One region of the Mitsuaria sp. BK037 genome, then DNA from elsewhere that is predicted to be linked to it. Evidence: predicted binding sites of a transcription regulator. Region 1 holds the regulator's gene; the other holds the start of a gene.

What was found. The regulator NrdR, encoded in region 1, represses ribonucleotide reductase genes. The targets are predictions, from matches to a motif close to CACNANATNTNGTG.
Region 2: a site for NrdR is predicted at 6,487-6,500, ahead of FHT37_RS14735 (ribonucleoside-diphosphate reductase subunit alpha). Genes of this name have one in related genera too.

What each region holds. Positions count from the first base shown of each region.
Region 1 is NZ_JACHYS010000001.1:1,134,804-1,149,264, reverse strand. It holds gene FHT37_RS05015 (DUF3299 domain-containing protein) at 1-539, opposite strand, end outside; gene FHT37_RS05010 (ABC transporter permease) at 713-2,062, opposite strand; gene FHT37_RS05005 (ABC transporter ATP-binding protein) at 2,059-2,781, opposite strand; gene msrA (peptide-methionine (S)-S-oxide reductase MsrA) at 2,781-3,356, opposite strand; gene FHT37_RS04995 (DUF748 domain-containing protein) at 3,461-7,366, opposite strand; gene FHT37_RS04990 (YdcF family protein) at 7,455-8,222, shown strand; gene FHT37_RS04985 (UbiD family decarboxylase domain-containing protein) at 8,459-10,012, opposite strand; gene FHT37_RS04980 (lytic transglycosylase domain-containing protein) at 10,321-11,172, shown strand; ZMP/ZTP riboswitch at 11,299-11,445, shown strand; gene glyA (serine hydroxymethyltransferase) at 11,535-12,785, shown strand; gene nrdR (transcriptional regulator NrdR) at 12,802-13,245, shown strand; gene FHT37_RS04965 (GspH/FimT family pseudopilin) at 13,355-13,969, shown strand; gene FHT37_RS04960 (type IV pilin protein) at 13,966-14,385, shown strand; gene FHT37_RS04955 (PilW family protein) at 14,399-14,461, shown strand, end outside.
Region 2 is NZ_JACHYS010000002.1:582,670-597,130, forward strand. It holds gene FHT37_RS14720 (zinc-ribbon and DUF3426 domain-containing protein) at 1-831, shown strand, start outside; gene FHT37_RS14725 (histone) at 1,001-1,624, opposite strand; gene FHT37_RS14730 (ribonucleotide-diphosphate reductase subunit beta) at 1,847-3,019, opposite strand; gene FHT37_RS14735 (ribonucleoside-diphosphate reductase subunit alpha) at 3,335-6,262, opposite strand; gene FHT37_RS14740 (sigma-54 dependent transcriptional regulator) at 6,822-8,504, opposite strand; gene FHT37_RS14745 (PAS domain-containing sensor histidine kinase) at 8,494-10,230, opposite strand; gene FHT37_RS14750 (PP0621 family protein) at 10,243-10,533, opposite strand; gene FHT37_RS14755 (inner membrane protein YpjD) at 10,580-11,413, opposite strand; gene ffh (signal recognition particle protein) at 11,460-12,854, shown strand; gene ftsY (signal recognition particle-docking protein FtsY) at 12,940-14,232, opposite strand; tRNA gene FHT37_RS14770 (tRNA-Met) at 14,332-14,408, shown strand.

The DNA of each region.
Region 1 (14,461 bases):
ACCCGGTAGAACATGCCGTAGGGGTCGTCGTTGAGGACCGCCATCTGGCCTTCGACGGTCACGACCTCCAGCGTGTAGCGCACCGGCGTCTTGCTGCGCACTTCCACCAGGCCTTCAGGGCCGGCGGGCACGCAAAAGGAGCAACTCGTCGGCACCGACGACAGCAGGAAGTGGCTCTGCTTGTCGCCCGGCTCGAGCGGCATCATGAAACCCTGGATCTTCACGGTGCGCTTGTCCAGCGCGAGCACGCCGGAGGGAAAGGTCGGGATGACCTTGCTCTTGTCGGCCTTGACCGTGACCGAGGACAGCAGCTTCCAGCTGACGACGCCCTCGACCTCCTGCAGCGGCTTGAAGGGGCTGCGGGGATCGTGGTAGCCGGGACCCGAGCCCATCGGGATCGCGGTGCCCGGTGAGGACGCCTGGGCCTGGGCGGGATCGGCGGCGACGAGGGTGGCCGCCGCCATGCCGATCGCCAGGCAGGCGAGCGCACTTCCAGGAAGGCGCGGCATGGCGATGGCGATGACGGTTCGTGAGGACATCAGGCGTCGGGGCGTCGGCGTGAACGCGGCGTCGGCGCCGCGTGAAACGCGACATTGTGCCTCGCCTCGCCTGGCCCCCTCAACTCGCCTCGCCGATTCGCGGCGCGTTGCGCCGAGCCCGTCGCGCGGGGGCGCAGCGCTCGCCCCACTGCCCGCCGCTTGCGGTCCGCCGCTCAACGCGGCGTCTGCAGCAGCTCCGTCACGTCGAGCCGGTAACCGCGCCAGGCTGGCCAGGCCGCCGCGATCAGCGCCAGGCCCAGCGCGAGCGCCGGCACCAGCGCCTCCCAGGCCGAGACCCAGGCGCCGGAGATCCGCACCGACTGCTGCTGCGCGAGCACCGCGCCCAGCACGGCCGCGAAGCCATGGGCGAGTCCGAGCGCCAGCAGAGTCGCGAGCGAGGCCAGCATCAGCGCCTCCAGCGCGATCAGGCCGGCGACGCGCGCCGGCGTCGCGCCGAGCATCCGCAGCATCGCGAGGTCGCCCTGGCGCTCGCGCACCGCGTGCAGCAGCGCCACCAGCACCGACAGCGCCGCCGCCAGCAGCAGCACACCCCCGAAGCCGCGCAGCACGTCCACGCCCACCCCCACCATGCTCAGCAGCCGCGCGGTCTCCAGCGCCGGCACCGAGGCCTGCAGCCCCGCCTGCGCGTTGACCCAGCGCGGCAGCATCACGGCGGCCAGCGGGCTGCGGTAGCGCACCAGCACCATGCTGACCTCGAGTGCGGCGTCCGCATGGCCCCCGGTGTGCTCGTGCTCGTGCTCGTGCTCGTGCTCGTGGTCCGCGGCGTGGTCGTGATCCTCCGCGCGGTCGCGGTCGCTGGCGTGGTCGCGGTCGCTGGCGTGGTCGTCGTGGCCCCTGCCCTTCGATTCATGAGCCGACTTCGCCGCGTGCCCATGCGCCGCATGGGCCTCCCAGACCGAGGCCTGGTCCGTCAGCACCAGCCGGTCGACCACACCGCCCGTTGGCGCCAGGATGCCGGTCACTTCATAGGGCTGCTCGTGTTCCTCGCCGCCACCGGCCAGGCCGTGCGTGCCGTGGAACCGGTCGCCCGGCTTCAGCCCGGACTGACGCGCCGCCTCGGCGCCCAGCACCGCCTGCATGGGCCCGGTCCAGCGCCGGCCCTGCGCGAGCTCCAGCTGGTAGAGCGCCAGGTAGTCCGCCGTCGTGCCGACGATGCGGTGGCCGCGGAAGCTGTCGCCCAGCGAGATCGGCACCGCCTGCGCCACCAGCGGTTGCGCCTTCAACTGCGAGACGGTGGCGAGCGGGATGTTGCCCGTCGACTGGTCCAGGTGGAACACGCCCGCCAGCAGGATCTGCATCGGACTGCCCTTGGCACCGACCACCAGATCGATGCCGCCGAGATCGCGTCGCAGGCCTTGCTCCAGCTGCTCGCTGACCAGCACGACGAAACCGATCGCGGCCAGGCCCAGGCTTAGCAGCATCAGGTTGAGCGCCGTCAGCATCGGACGCGCCCAGAGGTATCGCCACGCCAGGCGCAGCAGGTTCAGCGGGGACCGGCTCATGGGGTGGCGCACGACGTCGGCGGCGGCATCGTCGCGCTGCCCATGCGCATGAGCCTCAACCGTTGCAGCGCCGGCCACTCGCTCCAGGCGGCCTCGATGCGGGCGTCATGCGAGGCGATCACCAGGCTGGCGCCGTGTTCCGTCGCCACGCGACGCAGCAGCGCCAGCGTGGCCTCACAGGCCTCGTCGTCGAGGTTGGCGGTGGGCTCGTCGGCGAGCACGAAACGCGGCGCCCGCAGCAACGCTCGCGCCAATGCCACGCGCTGCGCCTGGCCCTGGCTGAGCGCATGCGGACGTCGGTCCAGCAGTGGCGCGATGCCCAGCTCGGCCAGCAGCGCCGTGATCCGGGCGTCGTCGGGCTTGAGCCCGGCGGCGACGTAAGGCAGCGCGAGGTTGTCGCGCACGCTCAGCGAGGCGCTCAGGTGCAGGCGCTGCGGCACGAAGCCCAGATGGGCGCCGCGCCAGGCATCCCGCGCGGCCGGCGCGAGCGCGCCGACCTCCACCCCGTCCATCGCCAGGCGTCCCGCCGTCGGCGTCAGCAGTCCGGCCATCAAGGCGAGCAGCGTGCTCTTGCCGCTGCCCGAAGCGCCGCGCAGCAGCAGATGACCGCCGCGCGGCACCTCGAAGTCGGGAAAGTGCAGGTCGGCCGCGGCGGACGCCCCGTAGCGGAAGCGCAGCCCGTGGCTCGTGATCAGCGCGGCGGCGTCCGTCGACGCCATCAGCCGGCCGCCTCGTCCTTCAGCAGTTCCTTGAACTTCTTCGCGAACTTGTCGACCTTGGGCGCGACGACGAACGCGCAGTAGCCCTGCTCCGGATGATTGGCGAAGTAGTCCTGGTGATAGGCCTCGGCGGGCCAGTAGTTCTGCTCGGGCTGGACCTCGGTGACGACCTTGCCGCCATGGGCGCGCTGCGCCTCGTCCAGCACCTGCCGGATCACGCCCAGCTGCTCGGGCCGCGTGTAGTAGATGCCGGAGCGGTACTGCGTGCCGACGTCCGCGCCCTGGCGGTTCAACGTCGTCGGATCGTGGATGGTGAAGAACACCTGCAGCAGATCCTCGAGGCTGACGACGCGGGTGTCGAAACGCACCCGCACCACCTCGGCATGACCGGTGTTGCCGGAGCAGACCTGCTCATAGTTGGGCTGCGCGACCTGGCCGTTGGTGTAGCCCGACTCGACGCCCAGCACGCCCTTGACGCGCAGGAACACCGCCTCGGTACACCAGAAGCAGCCGCCTCCGAGGGTGATCAGGTCCTCGCCGGCCGGCAGGGAAACGGGATTCGGAGTGGTCGTCATGGCAGGTCCTCAAGGCTGGCGGGAAGTCTTCCCGCGACAGGCGGATTCAGATCGGGCGCGCGCCCCGGAAATCAAGCCCGCCAGCATAGGCGAGCGACGCCCGCTCACTGTGCGCTGAGCGCCAGATCCACGCGCGGCTGCCAGGGCTTGTCCTTGTCGGCGCCGCGCTCGTCGTCCTTCGCGTGCAGCTTCGGCGAGGCCAGGAACATGCGCGCGTTCGGCACGCCGCGCTCGATCAGCGCATCCCGCACCGCGACCGCGCGCTGCAGCGCCAGCTCCCGCAGCTGCTCGTCGGTGACGGTGTAGCTGTCCATCAGCAGCTCGCGCATCTGCTCGGCCGGGATGTCCTTGGTCAGGCCGACGAAGTTGCGCGGCTTGTTGGGCAGCTTGGCGTTGTCGTAGACGACCTTGAGCAGGCGCGCGCGCTGGGTTTCGTCCAGCGTCACCGGCGCGTCGGTCGCGGCGGAGGCCGCCGTCGCCGGGCCCACCGCCTGCCCCGCTGCCTGTGTCACCGCCGCCCGCCGCAGTTCCCGACGCCGCTCCGCCAGCAGCGCATCCTCGAGCCGCGCCGCCTGGGCCGCGCGGCGCTCGCCGGCCGGATCGACCCAGCCGGTGATGCTCAGTTGCAGCGCCGGGCGGTCCGCCAGCACCCGGGTCAGCGGCTCGAGCTTCCTCGCCGCGTCCGGCTGCAGCGCGGCCGTGCCGGGCTGGAATTCGAGCTGGCTCATCTCCGCCCCGCCGCCGCCGGACAGCAGCGAGAACGGCGACATCAGCGCCTTGGTCAGCAGGTTGACGATGAGCTTGACGACCAGCCCGCCGACGCTGAACTCCGGATCGTTGAGCGAGCCGCTGACTGGCAGGTTGACGTCGATCACGCCATCCCGGTCCTTGAGCAGCGCCACCGCCAGCTTGACCGGCAGCTTGGTCGCGGTCGGGCTGTCGATGCGGTCGCCGAAGGTCAGCTGGTTGAGCACGATCTTGTTGTCGGCCTGCAGCCGGCCGCCCGGCTCGATCTCGTAATGCACGCGCGTCGAGAGCTTGCCGCGCTCGATCGCATAACCGGCGTACTTGCCGGCATAGGGCGACAGCGGCGCGAGCTCGATGTCGGTGGCGCTGGCGGTGATGTCCAGCGCGAGCGGCGCCCCGCTCGGGTTCAGGCGGCCGCTGATGTCCAGCAGCCCGGTGCCCTCGACCTTGCCCTTGAGCTGCAGCGGCGCCATCTCCTGCGAGCCCGCCGAGAACGCGCCCAGCGTGCCGGTCAGTTCGCTCAGGTTGGCGCTGTAGTTGGGCTTGATGAACCGGTCGTTGAAATCGACCTTGCCGCCGTTGAGCCGGGTCTCGGCGATGCTGAGCCGCAGCGGCGGCTGCCCGGCGGCGGACGAGGCGGCCGCGGCACCGGTGGCCGGCGCGGGCGCCGAGGTGGCCTGCGCCACCGTCGCCGCCACCGGGGCCGAGGCCGCCGCCGTGCCGGCCACGGCGGCCACCGCCTGCCCCTGCTCGGTCTGGTTCAGGTCGCGCAGGTTGAGACGCCCTTGCTCGTTGACGATCAGCCGGGCGTAGAACTCGTCGAGCACCGCCTGCTGGATCTTCAGGTCCGGCGTGCCGCCCGCCGCGAGCGCCAGGCGCAAACCACCCAGCTTCAGCCCCTGCCAGCTCAGCAGTTCCTCGGCCGAGCGCCGCCGGCCGTCCTGCAGACGGGCCTGGCGCAGGCGCAGGTCGGCGATCAGCAGGTCGCCGCCAGCCGCGACCGACGGCCCCTTGGGCGTCTCGGCCAGCTCGAAGCTGCCGCGCATCGAGCCCTCGGCCCGCTGCAGGTGGATGCCGATCGACGGATCGAGGTAGGGATCGGCCCAGTGCAGCGGCAGGTGCTCGGCGCTGACTTTGCCGGACAGCTTCAGCGGCGCCAGCGCCAACTGGCCGTCCCAGCGGAACGTCGGGACCTCGCGCTGGTTGCGCCGCGTGGCGTCGGGCCGGCGCAGGGTGGCGCTCAGCTGGACCGGCATGGGCTTGCGCAACTGCCGCCCGTCCCACTCGAGACCGGAAAGCTTCAGCGCCAGTTCCTGCAGGCCGATCGGCCGGGCCGGTTCGTCGTCGAGCACATGCGTGGCCAGGTCCAGCAGCGTTGCGCTGCCGCCCTCGACGGTGACCTCGGCGACCTGCGCCGTCCACGGCGCGGGGACCGACGCGGCTGCCACCTCGCGGTGCTCGGGCGCATCCAGCGTCAGGCGATCGCCCCGCGTTTCTGGCACGCGCTGGCGCGAGGCCGTCGCGGCACCCGCGCCCTGGGACGGCGCCGACGCGGCCATCCAGGCCTCCCAGCTCCATCGGCCCGCCTTGTCGCGCCCCAGATGCGCCTGCGGCGCCACCAGCGCCAGCTTGCCGGCGCTCAGCCGGCGGCTGTCCAGGAGCAGCTCCGCCTGGTCCAGGCTCAGCTGCTTGAGCGCCAGCACCGGCTGCTTGCCGTCAGCGATCTCCAAGCCGTCCAGGCTGAGCCCCTTCAGCGACAGCTTGACGTCCTCGCCGCCGGGACCGGCGCGCACGGTGCCCTGCGTCGCGAATCGGCCGCGCACGGCCAGCGGCGTCGCCGCCTTCAGGTAAGGCGCGAGCCCGTCCAGCGCCAGGTCCTTCACGGCCCAGTCCAGCGCGATGCCGGCCGCGCCGACCTGGCCCTTGCCGGAGACCGTCGCGGGCGACGCCGCGCCGTCGGCGCCCAGGGTGGCGGTGATCTCGACCGGCGCCGCCTTCGCCGCCAGCGGCCAGTTCAGCCCGCTGCCGGTCACGCTCAGGGCGTCCACCCGCCAGCGGGCGGCCGGACGCAGCGTCTCATCGGTCCAGCCGACACGGCCGCCTTCCAGCGCCAGGCGCTGGACGCCGACGCGCCACGGCGCCGCGGCGGTTCTCGAGGCACCGGCCGCCGAGGCGGCGGTTGCGCTCGCCACCGGCTTCGGCGCGGGCGCCGCCGGCATGTCCGGCAGCCACAGCCGGCCTTGCGCGTCGCGCCCCATCAGCAGCTCGGGCTGCTTCAAGGTGACCGCGCCCAGCATCACCTGCCGCTTCAGCGGCTGGACGTCGGCCAGGTCGACGGTCAGCGCCTGCCAGCGCAGCCAGTCCGCCCAGACGCCGTCGCCGGCGCCACGCTGCAGCGACAGGTCGCGCAGCGCAGTGCGGCCGCTGATCTTGACCTCGGGCGCCTGCCTGGGCGGCTGCTTGAAGTCGAGCGTCAGCTGCGTGTCGAGCCGGCCCTGCGCCAGGCGCATCGGCAGCGACTTGGGCCAGTAGGCGCGATAGGCCGACAGGTCCAGCGCGTCGAGCTTGACGGTCATGCTCGCGCTGCGGGTGTCCGCGAACGGCTGCGCCTGGCCTTCGCTCTGGAAACCCACGCCGTTCAACTGCCCGGACAGGCGCGGCTGCACATGCACCTCGACGTCCGCGTCGAGCGTCGACAGGAAGGGAATGCCCAGATGCAGCGCCTTGAGCTCATGGACCATGCCGGCGGTCCGGTCGTCCAGGCGGAATTCGCCGTCGGTCAGTTCGATGTTGTAGAGCGCCGCCTCGGCCGGGCCGTCGTCCGGCGACGGCGGCGTCTTCGGCGCCCCGGCCAGCCGGGCGAGGATGTCGTCCAGATCGGTCTTGCCGTCCGGCAGCAGCGCGACGCGCCCGCGCGGCGCCTCCACCGTCAGCGAGGACAGCACCGGCGCCAGGTGCCAGAGCGAGCGTGGCGACAAGGCCGCCCAGACACGGCGCACCTCCAGCAGCGGCGGCGCCTGCGCCGCGGGGCCGGCGATCTTCAGGTCCTCCAGCGTCAGCGCCAGCCGCCACGGCGTGAAGCTGGCGCGGCCGAGCGTCACCGTCCGGCCGAGTTGCTCCGTCGCGATCCGCACGCCCGCCCGCTCGATCCACATCGGCAATGCCACCCACGCGACCAGCAGCAGGGCCACGACGAACAGCACCAGGCCCACGAGCGCGCGCAGGACGCGCCGGGGCCAGACGGGAAGAGCGGAGAAGAACACGGGCACAGCCGGCAGGGACCGGTCGAATCGTCAAGGAAGCTGATTATGCTGGCGGGCCTCAACACCTGACACCCATCCCCGGCTCCCGATGAACGACCTGATACACGCGGTCGCTGCCTTCCTCCTGCCACCCACCGGCGCCTTTCCGCTGCTGCTGCTCGCCTGGTGGCTGCGGCATCGCCGGCGGTGGTTGTCGGGCGCGCTCTTTGCGGCCGGGCTGGTCGCGGTCTGGGTCGGCAGCACCGAACTGGGCGCGCTGTGGCTGCAGCAGCGCCTGCTCGGCCCGCAGCAGGCCGTGCAGATCCAGCGGCTCCAGGACATCCCGCCGCGGGAAAGCGTCATCGTCGTGCTCGGCGGCGGCGCCCGCCGGCTGATGCCGGAGTACGGCAGCGCGCAGCTCAAGCCGGCATCGATCGAACGGCTGCGCTACGGCATCTGGCTCTCGCGCCACACCGGCATCCCGTTGATCTTCACCGGCGGCACGCCGCGCGACGAGCCCGGGGATCGCATGACCGAGGCCGCGCTGGCCGAGCGGACCGCGGCGCAGGAGTTCGGTTTCAAGCTCGCCGCGAAGGAAGACCGGGCCACCGACACCCGCGAGAACGCGCGCTACACCGCCGAGCTGCTCCGCGGCCACCCCGTGCGCCGCGTCGTGCTGGTCACGCACGACGTCCACATGCGCCGGGCGCTGCGCGCCTTCCGGGAGGAACTGCCGCCCGGGGTCGAGCTGGTGCCGGCGCCGATGGGGCTGGCGCTGTCCGGGTTCGAATGGCGCGACCTGCTGCCGTCGCAGGACGGCACCGCCCGCGCGCGCTACCTGGGCTACGAATGGCTGGGGTACCTGGCCGGCCATTGAACGGGCCTTCCGCCGGGCCGGGATCGCGCAGTTACCCCAAATAGAAACCCCCTCCGCGCCGGGCATCCCGGACGGGAGGGGGTGGGCGGACCAGCCGCCTTTGGGGCTCCGCGGCGATCTGCCGCAGGGCTCCTGGCGCGCAGAGACTGCGCCAGAGGAAGTGCCGGAAAGGCCTGACAACCTTAGGTGGGCCATCCGGCCGATTCAAGCCGCGCCCCCTAGGAATCAGGACATTCCTAGCCCCCGAACAAACGCTGATAGAGATCCGCCGCGCGGGCCCTGTGTTCGGCCGGCATCTCGATGACGCGCCCCCACTCGCGACTGGTTTCGCCCGGCCATTTGTTGGTCGCGTCCAGGCCCATCTTCCCGCCCAGTCCGCTGACCGGCGAGGCGAAGTCCAGGTAGTCGATCGGCGTGCCCTCGACCAGCGTCGTGTCCCGCACCGGATCCATGCGGGTCGTGATCGCCCAGATCACGTCCTGCCAGCTGCGGATGTCCACGTCCTCGTCCACGATCACGATGAACTTGGTGTACATGAACTGGCGCAGGTAGCTCCACAGGCCGAACATCAGCCGCTTCGCATGGCCCGGGTACGCCTTCTTGATCGAGATCACCGCCATCCGGTAGCTGCAGCCCTCCGGCGGCAGGTAGAAGTCGACGATCTCCGGGAACTGCTTCTGCAGGATCGGAACGAACACCTCGTTCAGCGCCACGCCCAGCACCGCAGGCTCGTCGGGCGGCTTGCCGGTGTAGGTCGAGTGGTAGATCGCGCCGTCGCGCTGGGTGATGCGGTTCACCTCGAAGACGGGGAACCAGTCCTGCTCGTTGTAATAGCCGGTGTGGTCGCCGTAGGGCCCCTCCAGCGCGTGCAGGTAGCCGCCCTTCTCCTTGAGCGGGATGCCGTCCTCGCTGTGGCCGGTGAAGCCGGGCGCCGCCGGCGGGATGTGCCCCTCCAGCACGATCTCCGACGTCGCGGGCACCTGCAGCATCCGGCCGGCCTCGCCGACCTGCGTGTCGGCGACCTCCGTCCGCGAGCCGCGCAGCAGCCCGGCGAACTGGTATTCGGACAGGGTGTCCGGCACCGGCGTCACCGCCCCCAGCGTCGTCGCCGGGTCCGCGCCCAGCGCCACCGCGATCGGGAAAGGCTGTCCCGGATTCGCGATCGCGAAGTCGCGGAAATCGAGGGCGCCGCCGCGATGCGCCAGCCAGCGCATGATCAGCTGCCGGCGGCCGATCAGCTGCTGTCTATAGATACCCAGGTTCTGGCGCAACCGGGGGTTGGCGATCCGCTGCGGTCCGCGCGTCACCACGAGGCCCCAGGTCAGCAGCGGGCCGATGTCGCCTGGCCAGCAGGTCTGGATGGGCAGCTGCTTGAGGTCGACGGCCGCGCCCTCGACCACCTGTTCCTGGCAGACCGGCCGCTTGACCAGCGCCGGCTTCATGTCCCACAGCGCCTTGCCCATCTGGGCCAGCTTGCCCAGGTCGCGCATGCCGCGCGGCGGTTCCGGCTCCTTGAGCGTCGCCAGCAACTGGCCGACCTCCCTCAATTGGGTGGTCGACTCCGCGCCCATGCCCAGCGCCACCCGGCGCGGCGTGCCGAACAGGTTGGCCAGCACCGGCATGCGATGGCCGGTGGGCCGCTCGAACAGCAGAGCCGGCCCTTCCGCCCTCAGCACCAGGTCGCTGAGGGCCGTCATCTCCAGCACCGGCGACACCGGATCGGTCACCCGACGCAGTTCCCCCATGCCTTCCAAAGCGCCCACAAAGTCACGCAGATCTCGGTACTTCATAACCAAAAGTTTTGATGAACAAGGCCCATACTATTGACGGGTTATTGTTGATCCATAGAATCGCGCCCTGCCCTGGCCCCCAGGGTTATCCCGGTCTTCGCCTTGGGACGGCGAAACCGGTCCGCTGCCAATGGACGCTGGATCGCCCGTCTGTCGCGCCAAGCGCCCGGAGCCCTCTGAGAGCCCTCCGAGCCGCCGACAACGCCCGAACCGGCCCATTATCGCCACCCCCAAGGGTGCGTCCGACGAGTGAACGCGATCTGCGACTCGTCCCGCACACACCGGGCGTGGTCGGAGAAAGGAGTCGCATGACAGCGCGTTCGGACCTGCTATCCCTCCCCCGCCAGGCGCGTGCCGCCCTGGTGCTGTTCATCAAGGACATCGGCCAGGGTTTGCTGGTCGTCAGCCACAACACGCTCGCCCTGGTGGGCTTCGCCGTCGTCGCCGTCGGGCTGGTCTTCGCCAGCCAGGCCGACCTGCGCCAGCAACTGGAAGGCCAGGTGCTGGGCTGGCTCAACGCCCGCCACGAGGCGCGCGTCGAGGCTTCCGGCGACGTGCTCGCGCTGATGGCCGAGCCCGAGGCGATCACCCGCGCCACCGCGGTCGATCCCAAGGAACTGACCCGCCAGCAGGCGCTGGTCGCCAACTACCTGGCGCGCCGCTACCGCGTCGCGCCCGAGCCGGTCAGCCGCCTGGTCAAGGAAGCCTGGGACGTGGGCCAGCGCGCGCGCGTCGATCCCACGCTGATCCTGTCGATCATGGCGATCGAATCGGGCTTCAACCCCTTCGCCCAGAGCGCCGTCGGCGCACAGGGCCTGATGCAGGTGATGACGCGCGTGCACGACGACAAGTACGAGGCCTTCGGCGGCAACCTGGCCGCGTTCGACCCGATCACCAACCTGCGCGTCGGCGTGCAGGTGCTCAAGGAATGCATCCAGCGCGCCGGCAGCCTCGAGGAAGGCCTGCGTCGTTACGTCGGCGCCACCAACCTGCCCGACGACACCGGCTACGCCGCCCGCGTGCTGGCCGAGCAGGACCTGCTCAAGGCGGTGGTCCAGGGCCGCAACGTCAGCCCGTCCGCGCCGCGCCCGATCCGCGAGCCGGCCTCGGCGCCGGCCACCGGCGGCGAGCAGGTCGCGATGACCGCCGTGATGCGCTGATCCAGCCACCGCGCCTCGAAAAAACGGGTTCCTCGGAACCCGTTTTTTCATTGGCGCGTCGGCGTGCCTCCAGCCAGGAACAATGTCACGACCCGCGCCGTGCCCCGCTCCGGTGCGGCTACACTGCACGCTTCGCGCAACTGGCGATCAGGGCGCCCTGTCCGGTGATGATTCCTTCACCGCGCAGGCGTCGCCCGAGGTGGGTCACCACCGGGAAGCGCGAACGGCCGGGGTCTCCTCCGGCTGTCCGTGCCGTTCGCCTGGGCCGCCGTCGTTCCGGCATCCGTCGCCGCATCGCGCCCCGCGATCGCGCCGATGCGCCGCCGGGCGGGCGGCGCCAACCCTTGAGCCGACATCAAATCATGTTTGACCGCACCCAACAGACCCTCGCCAACGTCGACGCCGAAGTCTTCGCCGCCATCCAGCAGGAGAACCAGCGGCAGGAAGAACACATCGAGCTGATCGCCTCGGAGAACTACACCTCGCCGGCGGTCATGGCCGCGCAGGGCAGCCAGCTGACCAACAAGTACGCCGAGGGCTATCCCGGCAAGCGCTACTACGGCGGCTGCGAATACGTCGACGTCGTCGAGCAACTGGCGATCGATCGCCTCAAGCAGCTCTACGGTGCCGAGTTCGCCAACGTGCAGCCCAACAGCGGCTCGCAGGCCAACCAGGGCGTGTTCTTCGCGCTGCTGCAGCCGGGCGACACCATCATGGGCATGAGCCTGGCCGAAGGCGGCCACCTGACCCACGGCATGGCGCTGAACATGAGCGGCAAGTGGTTCAACGTCATCTCCTACGGCCTGGACGCCAAGGAGGAGATCGACTACGACGCGATGGAAGCGCTGGCGCGCGAGAAGAAGCCCAAGCTGATCATCGCGGGCGCCTCGGCCTACTCGCTGCGCATCGACTTCGAGCGCTTCGGCAGGATCGCCAAGGAGATCGGCGCCTACTTCATGGTCGACATGGCGCACTACGCCGGCCTGATCGCCGCGGGCGTCTACCCGAACCCGCTGCCGCACGCGGACGTGGTGACCTCGACGACGCACAAGAGCCTGCGCGGCCCGCGCGGCGGCATCATCCTGACCAACGACGAAGCGATCGCCAAGAAGATCAACTCGGCGATCTTCCCCGGCATCCAGGGCGGTCCGCTGATGCACGTCATCGCCGGCAAGGCGGTGGCCTTCAAGGAAGCGCTGTCGCCGGAATTCAAGGCCTACCAGCAGCAGGTCGTCGCCAACGCCAAGGTGCTGGCGCAGACGCTGATCGAGCGCGGCCTGCGCATCGTCTCCGGCGGCACCGAGAGCCACGTGATGCTGGTGGACCTGCGTCCGAAGAACCTGACCGGCAAGGAAGCCGAGGCCATCCTGGGCGCCGCCCACATGACCTGCAACAAGAACGGCATCCCCAACGACCCGCAGAAGCCCATGGTCACCAGCGGCATCCGCCTGGGCACGCCGGCGATGACCACCCGCGGCTTCAAGGAGGAGCAGGTCCGCGCGACCGCTCACCTGATCGCCGACGTGCTGGACAACCCGCATGACGAGGCCAACCTGGCCCGCGTGCGCGACAAGGTGGCCGAACTGACCCGTCAGTTCCCGGTCTACCGCTGAGCGGAGCCCGCGGCGCATGCGTTGCCCCTTCTGCGGTCACGGCGACACGCAAGTCTCGGAGACCCGCGAATCGGATGAAGGCGACGTGGTGCGTCGCCGCCGGCGCTGCCAGTCCTGCGACAAGCGCTTCACGACCTACGAGCGCGCGGAGATCGCGCTGCCCATGGTCGTGAAGAAGGACGGCACGCGCGCCGAGTTCGACATGGGCAAGCTGCGCGCGTCGATGACGCTGGCGCTGCGCAAGCGTCCGGTCAGCATCGAGCAGATCGACGCCGCGCTGGAACGCATCCAGGAAAAGCTGCTGAGCAGCGGCGCGCGCGAAATCCCGTCGACCAAGCTCGGCGAGCATGTAATGCGCGAGCTCAAGCGCATCGACAAGGTGGCCTACGTGCGCTTCGCATCGGTGTACCGCTCGTTCGAGGACGTCGATGAGTTCCGGCAGCTGATCCGGGACATCTAAGCCCCCCCAAAAGCCGGCCCCCTTCAGCGGGCCGGCTTTTCCCACCTGAAGGCGAAGCGCCGCGACGCGCGTCTCCCTAGAGTTCCTGGCAACTCTTCCGGAGACCGACGTGCCCACTGCCCTTCCCCTTCCCTTTCCCGCCCTTCCCGTCCCCGCCTCCCGCGAAGGCTCCGTGCCATCGGGCGCAGGTCGCGGCTTCAGCCTGATCGAGTTGCTCGTGTCGATCGCGATCGTCGCGCTCGCGGCGATGCTCGCCGGCCCCGATCTGCGCGACTGGCTCTGGCGCCAGCGGCTCGCCAACAGCGCGCAGGCTGTCCTTAGCGACCTTCAGCTGGCACGCAGCGAGGCCATCCAGGGCGCGCGCAACGTGATCCTGCGCTTTGGCGGCGACGAGTCCCCGGTGACCGGCAGCGGGCGCTGCTACGTGCTGCACACCGGCCCCCTCGGCGGCTGTGGCTGCCGGATGGACACCCCGCCGGTCTGCGACGCCGGTGCCCAGGCCATCAAGCAGATGCGCTGGACACGAGGCCGCGGCCAGCCGGAGGTGGTGTCCAACGTGCCGTCGATGCTCTTCAGCGGCCGCCAGGGCACCGTGTCGGTGAGCGGCACGGTCGAGGTCCGCATGGAAGGCATCGGCGCGATCCGCCACATCGTCAGCCTGACCGGTCGCGTGCGCAGTTGCGCGGCCGAGGGCACCGCGAGCCGCCTGCCGAGGTGCGCATGAGGACGCGGGGCTTCTCGTTGATCGAGATCGTGATCGTGCTGGCGATCCTGGCCGTCCTCGCCGTGCTGACGCTGCCGAGTTTCCGCGATCACGTCCTGAAGGGACGGCGCGCCGAGGCGCGGGAGGCCTTGCTGGCGCTCCAGCTGGCGCAGGAGCGCTTCAGGTCCGGCCACCCCCGTTATGCCGACCGGCTGGAGGACCTGGCGCAGTCGCCGTTGACGCGCAGCAGCCTCTACCGGCTGCGCATCGCGCAGGCGGACGCGACGCGCTACACGCTCGAGGCCATCGCGCAGGGCAGCCAGACCGGGGACCGCCGGTGCCAGGTATTGACACTCCGGCTGGAGGCCGGCGCCATCCACACCTCGGGCCGGGACGCCGGGGGCGCCGAACAGGCCGACGCCTGCTGGCCGCGCTGAAGGGGGCAAACGCATGTCCGCTCATCGTCACCCTCCGCAGCATCCCCGTGCGTCGCGAAATGCGCAGGGGATCTCG
Region 2 (14,461 bases), on a different contig from region 1:
GCGGCGCAGCTGCGCGCGAATGAACCGGCGCCGGAGCCGGACCTGGGGCCGTCGCTCGAACCCTCGTCGTCGATGATGGCGCCCGACGAAGACGCCATCGCCGAGGCCAAGCGCGCGGCCAAGGCCGCGAGGAAGCGCCGGTTCTGGAATCCGTTCAAGCGCCGCCGGGCCGCCGCGCCGCGACCGACGGAGAGCCCCGAAACCACGATGACGGTGCTGGCGGCGGAGTCCGAACTCCTGGCCGCCCGCGCGGCCGCGTCGACCGCCAGTGCGGACGCGATGTCCGCGCAGGGCTCACCGAGCGTGATGCCCGACCAGTTGCCGAGCTTCATGCGCCAGGCCGAGTCGGCACGACGCTGGAATCGCCCCGGCGTGCGCCTGGCGCTGGGCAGCGCCGCGACGATCCTGGCGCTCGGGCTGATGGGCCAGTTGCTCTGGCATGCCCGCGAGGCGATCGCGGCGCAGTACCCGACGGCCAAGCCGGCGCTGGTTTCGGTGGCGCAGGCGCTGGGCCAGGAGATCAAGCCCTGGCAGCACATCGAGGCCTTGAGCGTCGAAAGCAGCAGCCTCAATCCGGCCGGCGCCGCCAACCACTACCGCTTCAGCATCAGCCTGCGCAATCGCAGCAATTGGGAAGTGGCGCAGCCGTGGGTGGACCTGAGCCTGACCGACGCGAGTGGCGTGCTGGTCGTGCGCCGCATGCTCTCGCCGACCGAGATGCAGGCCGGCCGCGTCGCGCTGCCGGCCGGCGCCGACCAGCAGCTGCAGCTGGTCTTCGACAGCGGCGCGCAGAAGATCAGCGGCTACTCGGTCGAGCTCTTCTACCCCTGACCGGGGACACGGGCCACCGCCCGAACGATCCTTCTCCCTCTGATGGGCGCCGCGCAGGCGCCCTTCTTCTTTGGCGACCCCAATGGGAGGCCGCAAAGAAAAAACCCGGCCTGCGCCGGGTTCGGAGGGCTCGACGAACCGGACCCGAAGGTCCGGTCATCGTTCAAGCTCAGGGCTTGTTGCCGGTCGGGAAGGGCCAGGCGGCTTGCGGGCTCAGCGCGGTCTTCGCAGCCGGGGCCGGCGCAGCGGCAGGCTTGGCAGCGGGGGCAGCGGCAGGCTTGGCGGCAGCCTTCTTCGGTGCAGCGGCCTTCTTCGGAGCAGCAGCCTTCTTGGCGGCCGGCTTCGCAGCAGGCTTGGCGGCGGCCTTGGGGGCAGCCTTCTTCGCAGCAGCGGCCTTCTTGGCAGGCGCAGCCTTCTTCGCGGCGGGCTTCGCAGCCTTGGCAGTGGCCTTGATCGGCGGCTTCTTGGCGGCGGAGGCCTTCTTGGCCGGCGCAGCCTTCTTGGCAGCGACCTTCTTGGCCGGAGCGGCCTTCTTGGCCGCAACCTTCTTCGCCGGTGCCGCCTTCTTCGCAGCAGCCGCCTTCTTGGCCGGAGCGGCCTTCTTCGCCGGCGCCGCCTTCTTCGCAGCAGCGGCCTTCTTCGCCGGCGCAGCCTTCTTGGCCGGAGCGGCCTTCTTCGCCGGCGCGGCCTTCTTGGCCGGAGCCGCCTTCTTCGCGGCCGGAGCCTTCTTCGCAGCGGCCTTCTTGGCCGGAGCCGCCTTCTTGGCCGGAGCGGCCTTCTTCGCAGTTGCCATTTCAGTTCTCCTTGATCAAGTGGAAATAGCCCTGCCCGTCATCAACCGGTTGATGCAGTGCAGGTATTCACCGCCCACGACGCGCGGGAGTTGCGCTCCGCGGTGCGGTGAATCGGGTTGCGGTGCGTCTCCGCCGCTTCTATGTCGGTCGGTCGGCGCATCGCCAAGCTTGATCTCTTCTTCAACAAACAATGCTCGAGGGTCACTCCGCCTCGGACTTCATCAGTCCCAGGACAGCGCGCCGCCCGATTGGTATTCGATCACTCGCGTTTCGAAGAAGTTGCGTTCCTTCTTCAGGTCAATCATTTCGCTCATCCAGGGGAACGGGTTTTCCTCGTTCGGGAAGAGCGCTTCCAGGCCGATCTGCGTCGCGCGACGATTCGCGATGTAGCGCAGGTAGCCCTTGAACATGGCCGCGTTCAGGCCCAGCACGCCGCGCGGCATCGTGTCCTCGGCGTAGCGGTACTCGAGCTCCACGGCCTTCTGGAACAGCGCCTTGATCTCCGCGCGGAATTCAGGCGTCCACAGGTGCGGGTTCTCGAGCTTGATCTGGTTGATCAGGTCGATGCCGAAGTTGCAGTGCATCGACTCGTCGCGCAGGATGTACTGGTACTGCTCGGCGGCACCGGTCATCTTGTTCTGGCGGCCCAGCGCCAGGATCTGCGTGAAGCCGACGTAGAAGAACAGGCCTTCCATCAGGCAGGCGAAGACGATCAGCGACTTGAGCAGCGTCTGGTCGTTCTCCGGGGTGCCGGTGACGAAGTTGGGATCCATGATCGCGTCGATGAACGGGATCAGGAATTCGTCCTTGTCGCGGATCGACTGCACCTCGTGATAGGCGTTGAAGATCTCGCTCTCGTCCAGGCCCAGCGACTCGACGATGTATTGGTAGGCGTGGGTGTGGATCGCTTCCTCGAAGGCCTGGCGCAGCAGGAACTGGCGGGCTTCGGGGGCCGTGATGTGGCGGTAGGTGCCCAGCACGATGTTGTTGGCGGCCAGCGAATCGGCGGTCACGAAGAAGCCGAGGTTGCGCTTGATGATTCTGCGTTCATCGTCGGTCAGACCGTTCGGGTCCTTCCACAGCGCGATGTCGCGGGACATGTTCACTTCCTGCGGCATCCAGTGATTCGCGCAGGTGGCGAGGTACTTCTCCCACGCCCACTTGTACTTGAACGGAACCAGCTGGTTGACGTCGGTCTGGCCGTTGATGATGCGTTTGTCGGCGACGTTCACACGGCGCTCGCTCGCGTTGGCGATCGACGAGGCAGAAGAGGACACCGAACCCGCCGCGGAGGCGGCGGCATCACGCGCGACGGCGTGCGTCGCTGCGTGGATCGATGCGCCCGACTGCGGCGCGTTGCTCGAAGGTTGACGGTCTTCTTCCCAAACCAGCATGGTGGTCTTCCTATGGTCGCGGATTATCGGAGTGTTGTGTTCAAACACAAAGGACTTCTTGACTTTGACGCCGCTTCGCTGTTGCTGGTCCGCATCGCATTCGACGCGTCGGACCACGTGCGTCGCATCTCCTGATGAGTGCGATGCCGCGCGATCTCGACACGCGGCAGGAGCCGGAGCGGACGTCCGATCAAGCGTTCATCGATCGCTCGCGAGGCCGGGCGGAAAAATCGCCGATCGCCGCGAACATCGATGAACACTCGCATCGCGAGCGTCGGAGGTGTCGACGCATGACGCCGACACCTCCTGTTTCGATTACTGGCAGGCCTCGCAACCGGGGTCGTCGATGGCGCAGAACTTGACGTCCGTCGCCGGCGACACGGCGCCCAGATCCGGCGAGACCGAAGTCTCGATCGGCGCGACCGCGACCGGTGCCGCCGCGACCGGCGCGGCGCTCAGGCTACCGATGCCGCTGCTCACCGCGTTGAGCTGGCCGGCGTTCTGCACGGTGCTCTTCTCGGCATGCGTCGCGCCCATCGTGCGGAGGTAGTAGGTGGTCTTCAGGCCACGCTGCCACGCCAGCTTGTAGGTCTCGTCCAGGCGCTTGCCCGAGGCACCGGCCATGTAGATGTTCAGGCTCTGCGCCTGGTCGATCCACTTCTGGCGGCGCGCGGCGGCTTCCACCAGCCACACCGGATCCACTTCGAACGCGGTGGCGTACAGGTGCTTGAGTTCCTCGGGCACGCGGTCGATGCGGCGCAGCGAGCCGTCGAAGTGCTTGAGGTCCATGACCATCACGTCGTCCCACAGGCCCAGCTTCTTGAGGTCGCGGACCAGGTGCTCGTTCACCACGGTGAACTCGCCCGACAGGTTGGACTTCACCGACAGGTTGCCGAAGCAGGGCTCGATCGACGCGTCGACGCCGATGATGTTGGAGATCGTCGCGGTCGGCGCGATCGCCACGCAGTTGCTGTTGCGCATGCCGTCACGGGCGATCTTGGCGCGCAGCGCGTCCCAGTCCAGCGACGACGAGCGGTCCACGTCGACGTAACCGCCGCGGGCTTCGGCCAGCAGGTTCAGCGAGTCGATCGGCAGGATGCCGCGATCCCACAGCGAGCCGCGGTAGCTGCTGTAGCGGCCACGCTCGGCGGCCAGCTCGGTCGAAGCCCAGTAGGCGTGATAGCAGACGGCTTCCATCGAGCGGTCGGCGAACTCGACCGCGGCGTCGGAGGCGTAGGGCACGCGCAGCTGGTACAGCGCATCCTGGAAGCCCATGATGCCCAGGCCCACCGGACGGTGGCGCAGGTTGGAGTCGCGCGCCTTCTTGACCGCGTAGTAGTTGATGTCGATGACGTTGTCGAGCATGCGCATCGCCGTCGACACCGTCTTCTTCAGCTTCTCCTGGTCGATCTTGCCGTCCTTCAGATGCTGCGACAGGTTGACCGAGCCCAGGTTGCAGACCGCGATCTCGTTGTCGTTGGTGTTCAGCGTGATCTCGGTGCACAGGTTGGACGAGTGCACGACGCCCACATGCTGCTGCGGCGAGCGCACGTTGCAGGCGTCCTTGAACGTGATCCAGGGATGGCCCGTCTCGAACAGCATCGTCAGCATCTTGCGCCAGAGGTCGCGGGCCGGCATGCGCTTGTGCAGCTTGAGCTCGCCGCGGTCGACCTTGGCTTCATAGGCCGTGTAGGCGACCTCGAATTCCTTGCCGAACAGGTCGTGCAGGTCCGGGCAGGTGGACGGGCTGAACAGCGTCCAGTCGCCGCCTTCGATGACGCGCTTCATGAACAGGTCGGGAATCCAGTTCGCCGTGTTCATGTCGTGGGTGCGGCGCCGGTCGTCACCGGTGTTCTTGCGCAGCTCGAGGAATTCCTCGATGTCCAGGTGCCACGTCTCCAGGTAGGCGCAGACGGCGCCCTTGCGCTTGCCGCCCTGGTTCACCGCGACGGCGGTGTCGTTGACCACCTTCAGGAACGGGACGACGCCTTGCGACTTGCCGTTCGTGCCCTTGATGTGCGAGCCCAGCGCGCGCACCGGCGTCCAGTCGTTGCCCAGGCCGCCAGCGAACTTGGACAGCAGCGCGTTTTCCTTCAGCGCTTCATAGATGCCGTCCAGGTCGTCGGCCACCGTCGTCAGGTAGCAGCTCGACAGCTGCGAGCGGCGCGTGCCCGAGTTGAACAGCGTCGGCGTGGAGCTCATGAAGTCGAAGGTCGACAGGACTTCGTAGAACTCGATGGCTCGGGCTTCGCGGTCGATCTCGTTCAGCGCCAGGCCCATGGCCACGCGCATGAAGAAGGCCTGCGGCATCTCGATGCGGGTGCCGTCCACATGCAGGAAGTAGCGGTCGAACAGCGTCTGCAGGCCCAGGTAGTCGAACTGCAGGTCACGCTCAGCCTTCAGCGCGGCGCCCAGCTTGGCCAGGTCGTACTGCTGCAGCTTCTCGTCCAGCAGCTCCGCCTGCACGCCCTTCTTGATGAAGCCGGGGAAGTAGTCGGCGTACGCGGTGGCCATCTCGGCCTGCGTGACCTCGCGGCCCAGGATCTCCTTGCGGATCGTGTGCAGCAGCAGGCGGGCGGTGGCCCGGGTGTAGCCCGGGTCCTTCTCGATCAGCGTGCGCGCGGCCAGGATGGCGGCCTTGTAGACCTCGTCCATCGGAACGCCGTCGTACAGGTTGCGCTTGGTCTCGGCCAGGATCGGATCCGGCTTGACGTCGGCGCCCAGGTTCTCGCAGCTCGACGAGATCAGCGCCGCCAGCTTGTTCAGGTCGAGCGGCACCCGCACGCCGTTCTCGACCACCGAGATGCCGGACTCCAGCACCGCGGCCTGGCGCTGCTCGCCCTGGGCGGCGCGCTCCTGGGTGCGGCGCTCGCGGTACAGCACGTAGGCGCGCGCCACTTCATGGTGGCCGCCGCGCATCAGCGCCAGCTCGACGTGGTCCTGCACGTCCTCGATGTGGAAGGTGCCGCCGGCCGGGCGCGAGCGCAGCAGCGCGCGCGTCACCGAATCGGTCAGCGCGTCGACGGTTTCGCGCACGCTGGCGGACGCCGCACCGCTGGTGCCGTGCACCGCGAGGAAGGCCTTCATCATCGCCACGGCCACCTTGCTCGGCTCGAAGTGCACCACCGCGCCGTTGCGGCGGATGATCTGGTGCTGCGGGAAGCTGGCCGAAGCGGCGGCGGACTCGCGCGGAGCCTGGGCCAGGCCCGTTTCAGCGGTCGGTGTGGCGGCGACAGTCTGCATGGGATCCTCGTCTGTTCTGGTGTCTGGAAAAACAAAAAAGCTTCGCCCGGCCCGGCTTGTCCGAAGGGCCCGGCGATCAGGGGGTCAGGTGATGTCGGCGGTGCTGCTGATGCGCCCGGACTTGGGATTCCCGGTCCTCCGACCAAGGGGTCGGCAGCGCGGGCAAGACGTCTGAGGGAGCATTCATCGCCGTGTTTGCGAAGTCAGCAGGATAGCATGCAAAACACTATATCTAGTGGTCACGGCACCTTCAAGGAACTAGCGGTAGCGTCATCGCCCTTGACGTTCACCACCCGCTGGTCTAGCGGGAAGACCTGACCCCGCACAGCCCCGATGGATTCGCGCATCGTGTCCGCAAGCCCAGGATTGGCGCGGGTTGCAGCCGGGAATCGGGCGCGAGGGCCGATGGTTGCTGAGCAGGCGTCGATGGCGCTTCGATGACACGCCGCGCCGCTGTCCCCACCCGTTAGGACAACCCCGCCCTAGGACCTTCCCGGAGGGGCCACCGGCGGTGGGGTCATGGTCGCATTGCGCGCAGTTCCGCTGGGATGCGAACCGGTCAGGACTCGTCGCCGCCGACCGAGATTTCCAGCCGCGCCATGCGGTAGCGCATCTGCCGCAGCGACAGGCCCAGGCTGGCGCCGGCCGCGGTGCGGTTGTTGCGGTGCTGCTCGAGCGCCCGCAGCAGGATCTGCTTCTCGACCTCGTCCAGATAGGTGGCGAGGTCCGCCGGCAGCGGCGCACCGCCACGCGCCTCGGCGGGCAGAGCGGCGCCCAGCGGCGGCTCCGCGGCCACCTCGGCGGTCTCCGCCGGCGCGTCATCCAGGCCCAGCACGCTGTCGGGCAGGCCGAGGTCGGCCAGGTCGATGCCGTCGCCGCTGGACAGCGCGAGCGCGCGATGCAGCAGGTTCTCGAGCTCGCGCACGTTGCCCGGGAAGCTGTAGCGCGACAGCGTCGCCAGCGCCGCCGGCGTCAGCGCGGGCACCGGCGCCACCCCGGCGTCGGCGGCGATGCGCTGCAGGATGCGCGCGCTGATCGGCGCCAGGTCCTCCATGCGCTCGCGCAGCGGCGGGACGCGGATCTGGATCACGTTGAGCCGGTAATACAAGTCCTGGCGGAAGCGGCCGCCGGCCACCTCCGCGGCCAGGTCCTTGTGGGTCGCGCTGAGCAGCCGGACGTTGACCGGCATTTCCGCCACCGCGCCCACCGGCCGCACCGAGCGCTCCTGCAACGCGCGCAGCAGCTTGGACTGCATCGCCAGCGGCAGGTCGCCGATCTCGTCGAGGAACAGCGTGCCGCCCTGCGCCGCCTGGAAGAAGCCCTCGCGGTCCTCGCTCGCGCCGGTGAAGGCGCCCTTGCGATAACCGAAGAACTCCGCTTCCAGCAACTGCTCCGGGATCGCGCCGCAGTTCACCGCGATGAAGGGCTGGGGACGGCGCGCGCTGACGTCATGGATCGCACGCGCCACCAGCTCCTTGCCGGTGCCGGACTCGCCGTTGAGCAGCACCGGCGCCATGCTGCGCGCGACCTTCTCGATCAGCTCGCGCACCTGGCGCATCGGCGCCGAGTCGCCGACCAGCCGCTCCAGCGCCGTGGTCGAGCCGGTCAGCGGCGGCACGGCGCGGGCCGGCTTGCGCGCTTCGGTCGGCGCCGGCCGGGGGGCCTCGACCGAGCCCAGCACATCGAAGGCGCCGGGCGCGGTCGGCGCGAAGGCATCCGGCGCGGCGGCGACGGACATCGCGCTCGAGGCCGCGTTCGATGGCGGGTTGAATGCCGGGTTCGACGACGCGTTCGACGGCGCACTCCACCCCGGGCCCGACGCCGCCGCCGGCGCGGACGAGAACGGCTTGGGCACCGGCCCTTCCATCTTCGGCGTCCGGCCGAGCGCCGACGCGACCACCATCCGGAACTGGCGCAGGTCCACCGGCTTGGTCAGGTAGTCGTAGGCCCCGGCCTTGAGCGCCTCGACCGCGTTCTCGGCCGAGCCGTAGGCGGTGATGACCAGCGCGCGCTCGCTGCGCCCCTGCTGCTCCAGCCAGCGCAGGATGTCCAGGCCGCTGCCATCGGGCAGCCGCATGTCGGTGATGACCGCGTCGTAGCGGCGCGTGCCCAGCAGCTCCAGCGCGTCCTCGACGGTACCGGCGCTGTCCAGCGAGAAGCCCTCGCGCAGCAGCGTCATCTCGTAGAGGGTGCGCAGGTCGGGCTCGTCGTCGACGACCAGCAGGCGGGGATCAGCGCTCATGGAGTTCGGTATCGGGGAAATGGGAATCCGGTCCCGCGGACGGGACCGAGGCAAGCGCGGCGCCTGGCGAAGCCGGCCGCGACAGCAGCACGCGGAACTCGTTCGCCTCGGCGTTCGGTCCGGTGTCGCGGCGGTGGTATTCGATGCGGGCGCCGTAGCGTTCGCACAGCTCGCGGCAAATGTACAGGCCCAGGCCCGAGCCCCGGCTGCGCGTGGAGAAGAAGGGCTCGAACAAATGTCTTTCGACCTCGGCCGGGATGGGCTCGGCGCGGCTGAACACCGACAGCCGCACCCACTCGCGGTCCTCGCCCAGCTGCACGCGCAGCGCGCCCGGACCGGGGCGCGCGTGGCGCAGGCCGTTGTCCAGCAGGTTGATCAGGACGCGGCGCAAGTGCTCGGGCTCGAAGCTGACGAGCAGGCCGTCGCGCTCGATCTCGACGCGCAGCGGGCTGGCCTCGCCGCCAGGCAGCCGCTGGGTGGTGGCCCAGTCGGCGCAGTACTCGCGCACCAGCGGCGCGACGGCCAGCGTCAGCGCCACCGGCGCGATGCCGGGCGCGACCTCCATCACGTCGTCGACCAGGCGCTTGAGCCGCTCGACGTTGGACGCCACCATGCGGGTGAGCTGCTCGCCCTTGGGGTCCTGCGCGAGGTCCTCCGACAGCAGCGCGTTGGCCTGCGCGATCGCGGTCAGCGGATTGCGGATCTCGTGCGCGATGCCGGCGGACACGCGCCCCATCGCCGCCAGCTTCTCCTGGCGATTGCGGGCTTCGAGCAGGCGGTTGTCCTCGAGGAAGAGCACGCACAGGTCGTCGCCGTCCAGCGGCCGCAGCGTGAAGCGCATGCGCACCCGCAACGAGCGCTGCGAGCCGCGGCCGAAGTCCAGCAGCAGATCCCGGCCGGCCTCCGGCCAGAGCTCGCCGGCGAAGGCCTTCTCGACCGCCCGCAGCAGCGGCTTCCAGGCTGGCGTGGTGTCCAGCCGGAACGCCCCCGAGCGCAGCGAGGCGCCTTCCGCGAGCAGCGCCCGCGCCGCCGGATTGGCGGTGCGCACCAGGCCGCGGCGGTCGACGACGGCGACACCCTCCTCCATCTCCTCGATGACGAGGCGGTTCAGGTCGGCCTGCTGGCGGGCGTACTCGAGGCTGCCGCGCGCGGCGCGCTCCTCGCGCGCCAGGCGTGACGCGATCTCGTTGGCCAGCAGCGTGACCACGAACAGGCCGCAGCCCAGCAGCCCGGCCTGGCTGATGCGCAGCGCGCCGTCCTGCTCGTTCAGCACCGCCCAGCCCGACATCGACAGCAGCACCAGGCTGGGCAAGGCGGCGCAGCCCAGCGCGCGCAGCCGCGGCTGCAGCGCGCCGGCCATCAGCGCCGGCATGAAGAACAGCGCGCCGTAGGGGCCGCTGGGATCGCGCACCTGCAGCAGCGTGAACAGCACCAGGTCGGCGCCGATGCTGACCATGAACTGCCGCGTGCTCAGGCCGGCGCGCTCCTTCGGTGGCGCGTCGCCGCCGCCGAACCAGCGCGGCAGCATCCACGCCAGCACCGCCTGCGTGCCGTAGATCAGCGAGATCAGCGTCGTCCAGCCAGTGGGCTTGGCCCCCATCAGGCCGGCCAGCGACTGCGTCGCCAGCAGCGCCAGCCCCAGCGCCGCGCGCGCACCCATGAAGGCGCGATACAGGCGCTGGATGGTGCTGGCGCTGATGGCGCCGACGGTCTCGGAGGTGGTCATGCGGTCCGGTGCTCAGGTCGCGGCGTCGTCGCGCCGGCCGCGCGCCGCCTCGGCGGCTTCCAGGCGATGCTCATGCGCCGCGCGGTGGGCGGCGCTGCAGAACTGGCCGCCGCGACCGGGCAGCGCATCGCTCGCCGGGAGATGCATGCCGCACTCGGCGCAGCTCACCATGTGCTCGGGCAGGCGCGGCGCAGGCGGCGGCGCGGGCCGGGCGTTGTCGCGCCGCGTCGGCCGGCCGCGCTTGAAGCCGATCACGAAGGCGATCACCGCCAGCAGGACGATCCAGAAAAGCAGCTTGATCACGATGGGCGCGGTGGAAGCTTCGGGGAGGAGGTCGACGGGGTCGGCATCAGACGGGCGGACGCTGCAGCACGACCTCGAGCACGAAGCGCGAGCCGGCATAGGACAGCAGCAACAGCGCGGCGCCGAAGTAGAGCCAGCGCGTCGCGCGCCGGCCGCGCCAGCCGAACACCCGGCGTCCCGTCAGCAGGCCGGTCAGCACGACCCAGCCCATCACGGCGAACAGCGTCTTGTGATCCCAGCGCCATTGCGGCGTGAAGGCCACGCCCAGCAGCAGCGCGATCGACAGCACGACCACGCCGGCACCGACGAACTGGAAGGTCAGGCGCTCCAGGCGCAGCAGCGGCGTGCCGAGCGCCGGCGCGCCCTGCCCCTTCTGGGCGCGCATCTGGCGCTCGGCGCGGTTCAGCATGACCGCATGCATCACCGCGACGCCGCACAGGCCGTAGGACGCCAAGCCCATCGCCCAGTGCAGCGGCGCCAGCGGCGAGCCCGCCTGCGGTCGGTATTCGCCCGGGAACATCCAGGCCACCAGCATCACCAGCAGGCCCAGCACGCTGAGCAGGCGCTGGGCCGAGGGCAGCGGCAGGAAGCGACTCTCGACCAGGTAGACGCCGGTCACCAGCCAGATCGTCATCGACAGCGAGGGCGCGAAGCCGAAGCGCGCCGCGTGGCTGCCGTTGACCGGCGCGGCGCCGATGCCGCCGATGTCCACGACCAGCGCGGCCAGGTGCAGCAGCCAGGCCAGCACCAGCACCGAGCGCCAGGTGCGGGGCCGCAGATGCGCGAAGGCGGCGGCAACGGCATAGGCCACCGCGCCGGCGGCGCTGAGGGCGGCCAGGAGCAGGCCGCTGGGCTCGGCGGAGGCGGACGATAAAATCATCCGCAAAGTGTAATGACGAGCGCCCGCTTCCGCGGGCGCCAATACGATGGCTTCCACCCTGACCGATCGACTGAGCCGGCTCGTGAAGACGATGCGCGGCCAGGCCCGCATCACCGAGTCCAATGTGCAGGACATGCTGCGCGAGGTGCGCATGGCGCTGCTGGAGGCCGACGTCGCGCTGCCCGTGGTGCGCGACTTCATCGCCCGCGTGAAGGAGAAGGCGCTCGGCCAGGAGGTGGTCGCCTCGCTGAATCCGGGGCAGGTGCTGGTCTCGGTCGTCCACAAGGAACTGGCCGCGACGATGGGCGAAGGTGTCGCCGACATCAACCTGGCCGCGCAGCCGCCCGCCATCATCCTGATGGCCGGCCTGCAGGGCGCCGGCAAGACGACGACCACCGCCAAGCTCGCCAAGCACCTGACCGAGAAGCGCAAGAAGAAGGTGCTGACGGTCTCGGCGGACGTGTACCGCCCCGCCGCGATCGAGCAGCTCAAGACGGTGACGAAGCAGGCGGGCGCCGAATGGTTCCCGTCGGCGCCGGACCAGAAGCCGCATGACATCGCCCTGGCGGCGCTGGACCATGCGAAGCGCCACTTCTTCGATGTGCTGCTGGTCGACACCGCCGGCCGCCTGGCGATCGACGAAGCACTGATGGCCGAGATCCGCGACCTGCACGCGACGCTCAAGCCGGTGGAGACGCTGTTCGTGGTCGACGCGATGCAGGGTCAGGATGCGATCAACACGGCCAAGGCCTTCAAGGAGGCGCTGCCGCTGACCGGCATCGTGCTGACCAAGCTGGATGGCGACTCGCGCGGCGGCGCGGCGCTGTCGGTGCGGCAGATCACCGGCGCGCCGATCAAGTTCGCCGGCGTGTCCGAGAAGATCGACGGGCTCGAGGTCTTCGACGCCGACCGCCACGCGGGCCGCGTGCTCGGCATGGGCGACATCGTCGCGCTGGTCGAGGAAGTGCAGAAGGGCGTGGACGTCGAGGCCGCGCAGAAGCTGGCCGAGAAGCTCAAGTCCGGCGACGGCTTCGACCTGAACGACTTCCTCGCCCAGATCTCGCAGATGAAGAAGATGGGCGGGCTGTCGGGGCTCATGGACAAGCTGCCCACCCAGATGACCGCCAAGGCCGGCCAGCCCGACATGGACAAGGCCGAGCGCGACATGAAGCGCATGGAGGGCATCCTCAACGCGATGACCGCCAAGGAGCGCCGCCAGCCGTCGCTGCTGATGGACGGCAAGTCCAAGGCCAGCCGCAAGCGCCGCATCGCCGCGGGCGCCGGCGTGCAGATCCAGGAGGTCAACCGCCTGCTCAATCAATTCGATCAGATGCAGGGGATGATGAAGAAGATGAAGGGCGGCGGCCTGATGAAGATGATGAAGAAGATGGGCGGCCTCAAGAACCTCATGGGCGGCGGGGGCGGCGGCTTCCCGATGTAAATGCAAAGAGCTCCCTTGGGAGCTCTTTGCATTCCGGGGGTCGCACGTCGTCCTTCGACGGATCTGCGACCGAGGACTTCGGGTTTTATTCGAGCAGGGCCTGCGCGAACTCGCGTGCGTCGAAGGTCTGCAGGTCCTCGAGCTTCTCGCCGACGCCAATGAAGTAGACCGGGATCGGGCGCTCGCGCGCGATCGCCGCGAGCACGCCGCCCTTGGCCGTGCCGTCCAGCTTGGTGACGATCAGGCCGGTGAGGCCCAGCGCGTCGTCGAAGGCCTTCACCTGCGTGAGCGCGTTCTGGCCGGTATTGCCGTCCACGACCAGCAGGACCTCGTGCGGCGCGGTCTCCTGCGCCTTGCCGATCACGCGCTTGATCTTCTTCAGCTCCTCCATCAGATGGAGCTGCGTCGGCAGACGGCCGGCGGTGTCGGCGATGACGACGTCACAGCCGCGCGCCTTGCCCGCGACCACCGCGTCATACGTGACCGCCGACGGATCCCCCCCCTCCTGGCTGACGATCTGCACCCGGTTGCGATCCGCCCAGACGGCCAGCTGCTCGCGCGCGGCGGCACGGAAGGTGTCCGCGGCGGCCAGCAACACATTGGCCTCGGCATCGGCCAGATGGCGCGTCAGCTTGCCGATGCTGGTCGTCTTGCCGGCGCCATTGACGCCCACGACCATCATCACCATCGGCGACTGCTCGCCGATCACCAACTGGCGCTGCAGCGGCTGCAGCAGCTCGGTCAGCGCGTCGACGAGCAGTTGACGCACGACGGCGGGCTCGGTGGCCTTGGCGTCCTTGACGCGACGCTTCAGGTCCTCGAGCAGGAACTCGGTCGCCTTGACGCCTGCGTCCGCCATCAGCAGCGCGGCCTCGAGTTCTTCATAAAGCGCGTCGTCGATCTGCGTGCCGGTGAAGACCTGGGCGATGCTCGAGCCGGTCTTGCGCAGGCCCTGGCGCAGCTTGTCCATCCAGGACTTGCGCGGCGCGGGCTCGGCCACGGGCACTGGTGCCGCGGCTGCGACGGGGGCGGTGGCCGGCACAGGCGTGGGCACTGCGACGACCGGCGCGGGCGCGGGCGCATGCACGACGGGCGGCGACGCAACCGGCGCGGGCGCGACGACAGTCGAAGGGGCCGAGACGGAAGCGTTCGGGCTGGGATTGGGTACCGGCGCGGGTGCGGTCGTCGAAGGCGGAGCGAGGACGGGCGCGGTCTGCGGAGCCGGGGACGGGGCTTGCGGTGCCGGAGCCGAAACGGGCTCGACGGCGACCGGCGGGGCCGGGATGGCGGGAGGGGGCGCAGGGACCGCTTCGGGAGCGGGCGCTGGCGTGGGTTCGGAGGATCCGAAGCCCAGTTTTTTCTTGAGGAAGCTGAACATGGAGGGGTCGAGAGGACTCGCGCGCCGAACGTTTGTCGCCGTGCTCGGCGGGGGCTTGCATTGTCTTCGAAAACTTTGCTATAGTCGCGTTCTTCGCAAGGCGCTTTAGCTCAGCCGGTTAGAGCGACGGAATCATAATCCGCAGGTCCGGGGTTCGAATCCCTGAAGCGCCACCAAATACAAACCCCAGCAAGACGCAAGTCCTGCTGGGGTTTTCCGTTTGAGCCTT